DNA from 3 places in the Simiaoa sp. genome. Region 2 is predicted to be linked to each of the others. Evidence: predicted binding sites of a transcription regulator. Region 2 holds the regulator's gene; each other region holds the start of a gene.

Region 1 (3,289 bases), on a different contig from region 2:
AGCATCCATCTTGGCAGCCTTGAACATATTGATGTACTGGCTCTGCTGCTGTTCATCCGTTACATAGTAGATGATCTTCTCCTTCTTCTCTTCCTCGGCATTCTCCTCGGAAGCCTCATCTTCCGCCTTGTCCTCTACGACTTCGGCTTCTACCTTGTTGCCGTTCTCGTCTACGGCATTCTCCTTGTTCTCTTCCTCATCCTGAGGCTTGATCTCCAGGCACTCGGGCAACGTCAGATATTTGCCGTCCAGATTCTTGAAGAGGATGTAATCATTCATCTTCTCGCAGAACTTGTCATCCTTCAGGCAGCCGAACTTGATGAAGGGGCTGATGTCATCCCAGTACTTGTCGTACTCTTCCTTGTCAGTCTTGCACATACCGGCAAGCTTGTCCGCTACCTTCTTGGTAATGTACTCGGCGATCTTCTTGACAAATCCGTCGTTCTGCAATGCACTTCTGGATACATTCAGAGGCAGATCCGGGCAGTCGATGACACCCTTTAACAACAGCAGGAACTCTGGAATGACTTCCTTGATATTATCTGCGATGAATACCTGATTGTTGTACAGCTTGATGGTACCCTCGATGGACTCATACTCCATATTGATCTTCGGGAAGTACAGAATACCTTTCAAGTTGAAAGGATAGTCCATGTTCAGGTGGATCCAGAACAGAGGCTCCTTGTAATCCTGGAATACCTTGCGGTAGAAGTCCAGATACTCTTCCCTGGTGCACTCGTTGGGATGCTTGGTCCACAGAGGCTGTGTCTCGTTGATCAGTTCGGGACGCTTTCTGATCTTCAGCTTCTTGGGTTCTTCTGCTGCCTCAGCTTCTGCATTCTCGCCCTCTGTTTTTTCCTTCTTCTCCGGCTCGATTTCTTCGAGAACTTCATCATCGGGAAGCTTTTCCTCTTCCTTGATGATCTGGGTCTCCTTGGTGTTCGCTTTGGACAGATAGATCTCCGTAGGCATGAAGGAACAATACTTCTTCACTACCTCACGGGCTTTGTACTCATTACAGAACTCCAGGCAGTCTTCATTTAAGAACAGAGTGATGGTCGTACCGACATCGGTCTTGTCTCCGTCTTCCATGGAGAACTCAGTGCCGCCGTCACACTCCCAGTGCACTGCCTTGGCGCCATCCTTGTAAGATAACGTATCAATATGTACTTCATCCGCTACCATGAATGCGGAATAGAAGCCCAGTCCGAAATGACCGATGATCTGGTCGGAATTGCTCTTGTCCTTATATTTCTCAATGAAATCCGTAGCACCGGAAAATGCGATCTGGTTGATATACTCTTCCACTTCGTCGGCGGTCATGCCCAGACCGTTATCCTTGAAGGTCAGTGTCTTCTTCTCGGGATCCACGATGACATCCACACGTCCCTTATAGCCTTCGGGCAGGGTATATTCTCCCATCATGTCCAGCTTTTTAAGCTTGGTTACGGCATCGCAGCCGTTGGAGATCAGCTCTCTGTAAAAAATGTCGTGATCGGAATACAACCACTTTTTAATAATCGGAAAAATGTTTTCACTGTTGATTGATAAGCTACCGCTTTTTGCTGCCATTTTTACCACATCCTTTTCTATAATTGCACAGTCATGGCTGACTGTTATCTAACTGATTCTAAGTGTAGGACTGCAAAATTAAAAAGTCAAGACAAATTTAGCACTCATTTACAACGAGTGCTAACAATCTGCCGAAAGTCCAGTATTTATCAGTGTTTCCGCAATTCTAAAATTTTAATAAAGCGTATGGTGATCCTAAGGATTACTCCTCCGGAAAATACTTTGCATACACATCAAAAAAGTTATCCGTGGTCACCTGCTCGTCCGTGATCAGGGTGATCTCATCCCACAGTTTGTCATTGAGCTGACGCACCAGCGTATTCACAAAGCTGTCATACTCCTGTCCGAAGACTTCACGCTTCCGCTCTTCCACGATTTTTAACTTATTGGCGTCTGTCTCTTCCCGGTCCAGGGTGTTGATGCATTTGATAATGTAATAGCCCCGCTCACACTTGACGACCTGGCTCACTTCATCCGTTGCCAGATTGAATGCTGCTTCCTCGTAGGCACTCTCCGCCTCCCCCTTGCCGAAGGAATAGGTGATCTCGGAATCATCACTGTATTTAGAAGCCAGCTCCGTGAAATCATGTTCTCCGTCCACCGCCATGGCTCTCACCTCACAGGCTTTTTCGTAAGCTTTCTGGATAGAACTTTCCGAATAGGGCTTTAAGTTACCGTCCATATCCGTGGATGCTGTTGCAAAAAAGATCTGCTGCACCGTAATTTTGCGTGCCTCGTCATCGCTGATCTCCGGATTGATATCCTGAATGATCAGCCGGTAGACCTTATCCGCCATGGCATATTCCCGGTACAGCTTCTCCACGATTTCCTCCGTGGCACCCATGGTCTCGATCTCTGTGTCATTCAGGGAAGAATAATACTCCTGCGCTGCCTGGACGACCTTTGCTTCCTCGGCTTCATCTAACGTGACCTCTTTTTCCTTTGCCAGCAGATACATGGTCTTGATCTGTGCGATCCGTGCCAGTACCGTCTCCTTGACATTATCCTCCAGTGTCACACCATTTAAGGAGGTGTTCCAGATCTCCGTTCCGTAGACATTCGCATACTGATTCTGTGTCGTAGTCAGATAGATCATGATCTCTGCCTTAGAGCAGGACTCATCTCCGATCCGGAACACCTCGTTTTTACCTAATCCCGTGGTAAATACTACTTTGGTGCCGTCATCCCCGCCACAAGCGGTCAGTCCCACGACCATGCTCATTCCAAGTACTCCTGCAACCAACATCGCTGCTACTTGCTTCTTCCCTCTGTTTTCCCTATTTTTTTTATTATTTTTGCTATTATTTTCTTTATCATAAAAAAACATTTCATTTCCTGCCTTTACAGTTCTCTTTTTTCATTTCCTCTGAACGCTTTAAAATGATGTCGGGGTCAAAAGCCCCCGACTTTGATGCCTACGGATTGTTCCGTGCTACGCACTCCCTCTTCTCCGCTCCGCTTCGGTCCGTGCTAGACATGTGCCACTGGCACATAGCACCCTACCCAATATTCGCATATCGTGGGATTATCATCCCACTTTTATGCTCATATCGGGGCGGGTCATAAGGTCTTTCACCCACTTATGAGCAAGCTCATGTGGGCTTAGACCTTTTGACCCTGGCATCTTAAAATATAATTATACCCTATTTTGATACGATATGCCATTTTTTCTTGTAAGTCCAGAAAAATATATAAATTTCGGGCAAAGAAAAAGTGC
Region 2 (3,289 bases):
ATATCAAAGTGCTTAGGTCCTTCTGCGGTTGCGGTAATGAAAGGAAGGTTAATGTTGGTGGTCATTGCGCTGGACAGCTCTTTCTTAGCCTTCTCAGCTGCTTCCTTCAGTCTCTGCATAGCCATCTTATCGCCGGACAGATCTACACCTTCTGCCTTCTTGAATTCATCCAGCATCCACTGAATGATCTTGTTATCGAAATCATCACCGCCAAGGTGTGTATCACCGTTGGTAGCCAGTACTTCGATGACACCGTCACCGATCTCGATGATAGATACATCGAAGGTACCACCACCAAGGTCGTATACCATAATCTTCTGCTCTTTCTCATTGTCCAGGCCATAAGCAAGTGCTGCTGCGGTAGGCTCGTTGATGATACGCTTTACATCCAGGCCTGCGATCTTACCTGCATCCTTGGTAGCCTGACGCTGAGCATCATTGAAGTATGCGGGAACTGTAATAACTGCCTCGGTAACTTTCTCACCCAGATAGCTCTCTGCATCTGCTTTCAGCTTCTGCAGGATCATAGCGGAAATCTGCTGAGGAGAGTACTTTTTGCCGTCGATGGTACGGCCACGGTCAGTACCCATATCTCTCTTAATAGAGGAGATGGTCTTCTCTGCGTTGGTAACTGCCTGACGCTTTGCAGGCTCACCGACCAGTCTCTCACCGGTCTTGGTAAATGCTACAACAGAGGGTGTGGTTCTTGCGCCTTCTGTATTTGCGATAACGGTGGGTTTACCACCTTCCATAACAGCTACACAGCTGTTGGTTGTACCTAAGTCAATACCAATAATCTTACTCATAATATTTTCCTCCTGTTTTTATTCTCTGTTTTCATTTTATAGTTTCTATTTTCAAAAAAATGTGATAATCAAATTATTGAACAACGCCTACCATGCTGTGTCTTACGACCATGTCATGATATGTGTAGCCCTTCTGAAGTTCCTGGGCTACCACACCGGATTCATACTCATCGCTCTCCACCTGCATCACTGCGTTATGAAGATTCGGGTCGAATTCCTGTCCGACTGCCTCGATGGGTTTTACACCGATGTTCTCAAGCTCTGTCATCAGCTGTTTGTAGATACGGTTCATACCGTCTACAAAAGGATCTTCTTTGGATTCCTCGGGAACCGTTGCCAGACCTCTTTCAAAATTATCTACTACCGGAAGGATCTTCTCGATCACACTCTTGGCACCGGTATCGAACATTGCCTGTTTCTCTTTATCGGTTCTCTTACGGAAGTTCTCGAACTCTGCCATCTGACGCTTTACTCTGTCTTCCAGCTGATCGATCTTCTCCTTGTAGGAATCTTCCTTTTTGCTGAACTTCGCCTGCTTCTTTGCTGCCTTTTTGTCTTCCTTGCTCACGGGCTCCTCATTTTCTGTCTCTTCTTCCTTCAGCTCTTCGGCATCTGAAAGATCCTGTTCCATTTCTTCCTCTAATATTTCTTTTTCCTGATCTGCCATTCTTACTTTCCTTTCTGGAATCTGTCTATTCTTTGCGGTAAAGGTCATCCAACTGGTTCTGTACGGTTCTCAGCGTTCCGATGACCTTGTCATAATCCATTCTCTTGGGACCTATGATTCCTATGGTTCCCTTCATGCCTTCGCCTAATTCATAAGTAGCTGTCACAACACTGCAGTCCTTCATGCCCTGCACCGGTGTCTCGTCTCCGATGTACACCTGAATACCTGTGCTGCCTTCGTCTGCCAGGGATTCCTGGATCAGACCGCCTAACTGCTGCTTCTCCTCGAAAGCATTGATCAGTTCACTTGCCTTGGACTGATCTGCCAGTTCCGGATACCGGAAAATGTTGTTCGCGCCGCTGGTGTAGATCTCCAGGTCTTCATCTGCCTTGATGGCATCTGCCACGGCATCGATCACCTCACTGACGATCTCACTGTGGATTCCGGCCTGCTGCTTCATCGCTGCGATCATCCCTAAGTTGATCTCCTCCATGGACAATCCATTGAGGTGTGTGTTCAACAGGATGTTCAGTTTCAGCATTGTCTCATCATCCAGTTCCTGATTCACCGCCAGGATATTGTTCTTGATCACATTACCTTCGGCAACGATGACTGCCAAAATCTGTCCGGCATCTACCCGGGACAGCTGGATGAACTTCAACTTGTTGTGATGTACCTGCGGAGCGCTGATCATGGTGGCATACTGTGTGTTCTGAGCCAGAGTCTTAACTACCTGCTTTAACAGGTTCTCCAGCTTATCCTGTCTCTCTAAGAGCATATCCTTCATCTCATTGACTTCCTGCTCTCTGGTCGCCATCATGGTATCCACATAGAAGCGATATCCCTTATCGGACGGAATTCTTCCTGCGGAAGTGTGGGGCTGTATGATATAACCCATCTCCTCCAGATCTGACATCTCGTTCCGAATGGTTGCCGAGCTTAAATTCAGATCCGTATATTTCGAAATGGTTCTGCTGCCTACCGGCTCTCCCGTTTCCAAGTAGTTCCGGATAATGGCTTGCAATATAATTGTTTTTCTGTCATCCAATTGCATTCCATCACTCCCTTTGGGATTATTAGCACTCATCTAAAAGGAGTGCTAACATCTTCTTACCCTAAAATATCACTACCGGGTATTATTGTCAACCGATTTTCCGGAAAATAATTCTAAAGATTATTAATAAAATATAAAAACAGAACCGGCACTATTCCAGTACCAGTCCTGTCTCCAAATATACGGGAAGCGCCCGTACATATACCATATCTATTGTGCCTCCGATAATGATCAGAAAGCATACCGCAATGCCTGCATTTACCAGCCATCTCGGAAAAGTCCTGCCTCTGAAGCTGATTTCCGAAAGCTTCTGAATCCCTTTTATCATGTAATACATTAACGGAAGCAGTGCCGGGAGCAGGTAACGTCCCTGGTTCTGATAATCCGTGGTATATGCATAATAAATCGTCAGAAAAACCGGCATGAAAATGCAATACAACATATTTATATGAAAGAACCATTCTCTTCCGGATATCTTCCTCCGCACTTTATAGCGGATCAGATACAGAAGCGCTCCCACAATGCCTGCGGCAAAAAAAACTTTATATGCCCGATACAGCCAGATGGAGCCATATATGGACATAGAACCGAATGCCCCTACAAAACTGTGAAACAGTCCGGACAAGGTATAACGTTCCCGGAACATTTCGAATACTGTATATCCCATGGACTGATAGGTCTGCATCGTCAGAGGATTCACGCTCTCTATCGCATACTGTATTGCCATTTTTTCCCGGGTGGCAAGCCCTAACAGATCTCCGT
Region 3 (3,289 bases), on a different contig from region 2:
GCTGGTAGCGTTCTGCAGAGCACTTCTGGTAACCTTTGCAGGATCCAGGATGCCGGCACTTACCATATCTACATATTCCTCTTTCAGAGCATCGAAGCCGACACCGACCTCAGACTCACGTACCTTATTGATGATAACGCTGCCTTCCAGTCCTGCGTTTGCTGCGATGTGATACAGAGGAGCTTCCAGTGCTTTCAGGACGATGCCTGCACCAGTCTTCTCATCACCTTCCAGAGTAGCTGCCAGTTTGGCAACTTCCTTGGATGCATGAATATATGCGGAGCCACCGCCACAGATGATACCTTCCTCTACTGCTGCTCTGGTAGCTGCCAGTGCATCTTCCAGACGAAGCTTAGCTTCCTTCATCTCGGTCTCGGTAGCAGCACCTACACGGATGACTGCAACACCACCGGACAGCTTAGCCAGTCTCTCCTGTAACTTCTCTCTGTCAAAATCAGAAGTGGTCTCTTCGATCTGCTTCTTGATCTGTGCGATTCTGGACTGTAATGCTTCCTTGTCGCCTTCACCGTCTACGATCACGGTGTTCTCTTTCTGAACCTTAACGGATTTTGCACGGCCCAGCATATCCATTGTGGTATCCTTCAGCTCATAACCAAGCTCGGAACTGATCACGGTACCGCCGGTCAGGATTGCGATATCCTCCAGCATAGCTTTTCTTCTGTCACCATAGCCGGGAGCCTTAACAGCTACTACATTGAAAGTACCACGCAGCTTGTTGACGATCAGGGTGGTCAGTGCCTCGCCCTCTACATCCTCAGCGATGATCAACAGCTTAGCGCCGGACTGAACGATCTGCTCTAACAGGGGCAGGATCTCCTGAATGTTGGAGATCTTCTTATCAGTGATCAGAATATAAGGATTATCCAGAACTGCTTCCATCTTATCCATATCGGTTGCCATGTAAGCGGAGATATAACCTCTGTCAAACTGCATACCTTCTACCAGATCCAGTTCGGTCTGCATGGTCTTGGACTCTTCAATGGTGATAACACCGTTGTTGCTTACCTTCTCCATAGCATCTGCGACCAGCTGTCCTACAGCTTCATCTCCTGCGGAGATTGCTGCTACTCTTGCGATGTGCTCCTTACCGTTTACCTTCTGGCTCATCTTACCGATGGCTTCTACTGCACATGCGGTTGCTTTCTTCATACCTTTTCTCAGGATGATGGGATTAGCACCTGCTGCCAGGTTCTTCATACCTGCATTTACCATAGCCTGTGCCAGAACGGTTGCGGTTGTAGTACCATCACCGGCTACATCGTTGGTCTTGGTAGCTACTTCTTTTACCAGCTGTGCACCCATGTTCTCGAATGCATCTTCCAGCTCGATCTCTTTTGCAATGGTAACACCATCGTTGGTGATCAGAGGTGCACCGAAGGACTTATCCAGTACTACGTTTCTTCCTTTGGGTCCTAAAGTTACTCTTACGGTATCTGCCAGCTGGTTAACACCAGCCTCTAATGCTGCACGGGCTTCTGCGCCGTATTTAATCTCTTTTGCCATAATAATCAGCCTCCAATTTATTTGTTCTTAGTCTTAATTTCTTTTTAGGTCTTTGCAATTACTGGTAACTATTCAGAATAGTTACAATTACTGAATGATTGCAAGGATATCGCTCTGTTTAACGATGATGTACTCTTCGTCATCCAGCTTTACTTCGGTTCCGGAATATTTGGAATAGATGACCTGATCGCCAACCTTAACTTCCATCTTTACTTCCTTGCCGTCTACAACACCGCCGGGGCCAACAGCAACAACTTCTGCCTGCTGGGGCTTTTCCTTATTCTGACCGGGGAGCACGATACCGGACTTGGTAGTCTCCTCTGCAACTAACTGTTTTAATACTACTCTGTCACCTAAGGGTTTCAAATTCATGACAATTGCCTCCTTATAACTATTTAAATATCATATTACTCTTCTTCATTTGTTAGCACTCATTTTTGTTGAGTGCTAATCTATATAGCTTATATTAGTTTTATATGCCGAGATTTTCAAACGCATTCACAGTTGTTTAAAATGCGATTTCTTTTATTTTCTCGTTTTTTCTCTTGTTTTCTGCTATTTTTATATTACATGTCTGAAAATGCGATTTAATATTTCGTTTATAATTCTGAAAATCCATATCCGGATCATCCTCTGCAAACTCCTATGCAAGCATGATTTATATCTGATGCATCGTATAAGCAAAAAGCAGCCTGGGGTCCTATGATCATCCCAAGCTGCTCCTGTTCTGCTCTGTATTTACTATGTGACCCACTCGCCCTATGCGGTCTTAGACTCCTCATGCCATTTCTGCCACTTCTTCTTATAGATAAAGAAGCAGGGGATTCCTACGAATACCATTCCACCTAAAATATTGCCGATGGTAACGGGAATAAAGTTGTTCAGGCTGTGAAGCACTGTCAGTCCCTGGATCTGCTCGGCGGTCAGGCCGTAAGCTTCCTGTGCCTTTGCCACATAAGCGGGATTCTGTGCAGCCATCATGCCTACGGGAATGTAGAACATATTTGCAACACAGTGCTCAAAACCGCCGACTACGAATGCCATGATCGGGAAGAAGATCGCCCAGACCTTACCTACGATATCCGTAGCTGCCGCTGCCATCAGGATCGCAATACATACCAGAATATTGCACAGGATGCCGGAGGTGACTCCCTTCAGAGGAGAAATGCCTACCTTGCCGACTGCCACTTTGATGGCATAGGCACCCAAAAGCCCACCGGTGTAATCCAGATTACCGGAAAAATAAATCAGGGTATCAATGATCAGCGCACCGATCAGATTGCTGAAGTAAACCACGATCAGATTGCGGATACATTCGAACCAGGTCACCTTTTTGCCTACCACATCCATGACGATCAAGCAGTTACCGGTAAAAAGTTCTCCGCCCACAAATACAATGATCATCAGTCCCACAGGGAAGATGATGCCTGCCACGAATCGTGCCAGACCTACATTGTCAATGGCATGTGCTGCGGTACTGCTGGTAGCTCCGCCCAGTGCGATGAACGCACCTGCCATAATGCCTAACAGGATCATCTTACCCAGGGGAAGATGCGCCTTGCCCTCTCCTGCTTTCATGTTGTTATCAATGACTTCCAACGGGGTATTAAAATGCTGTTCCATAGATTCCCTCATTTCCGTACAGCCCTTATCTGCCGTACTTTCTCATACTCATATAACGCCTATATTACACGAAAGCTGCGCAGAAAAGCAAGCTTTTCCCAGTATGTATCTGATTATATACATTTTTCTCATTTTCTTCTGC

Evidence for each region. Region 2 encodes HrcA, which represses chaperone genes, less so after heat shock. Its sites were predicted from a motif close to TGTTAGCACTCNNNNNNNNNGAGTGCTAACA; they were not measured.
Region 1: htpG (molecular chaperone HtpG) is a predicted target of HrcA. The motif match lies at 1,668-1,698, and genes of this name have one in related genera.
Region 3: groES (co-chaperone GroES) is a predicted target of HrcA. The motif match lies at 1,947-1,977, and genes of this name have one in related genera.

The regions. Positions count from the first base shown of each region.
Region 1 is NZ_JBOKRY010000012.1:70,205-73,493, reverse strand. Features, by position in the region: gene htpG (molecular chaperone HtpG) at 1-1,572, opposite strand, end outside; gene ACTRDR_RS06635 (peptidylprolyl isomerase) at 1,775-2,899, opposite strand; partial or broken gene ACTRDR_RS06630 (hypothetical protein) at 2,953-3,178, shown strand.
Region 2 is NZ_JBOKRY010000032.1:23,233-26,521, forward strand. Features, by position in the region: gene dnaK (molecular chaperone DnaK) at 1-806, opposite strand, end outside; gene grpE (nucleotide exchange factor GrpE) at 880-1,473, opposite strand; gene hrcA (heat-inducible transcriptional repressor HrcA) at 1,499-2,527, opposite strand; gene ACTRDR_RS10960 (DUF2142 domain-containing protein) at 2,679-3,289, opposite strand, start outside.
Region 3 is NZ_JBOKRY010000016.1:1,350-4,638, reverse strand. Features, by position in the region: gene groL (chaperonin GroEL) at 1-1,524, opposite strand, end outside; gene groES (co-chaperone GroES) at 1,612-1,896, opposite strand; gene ACTRDR_RS07560 (formate/nitrite transporter family protein) at 2,284-3,147, opposite strand.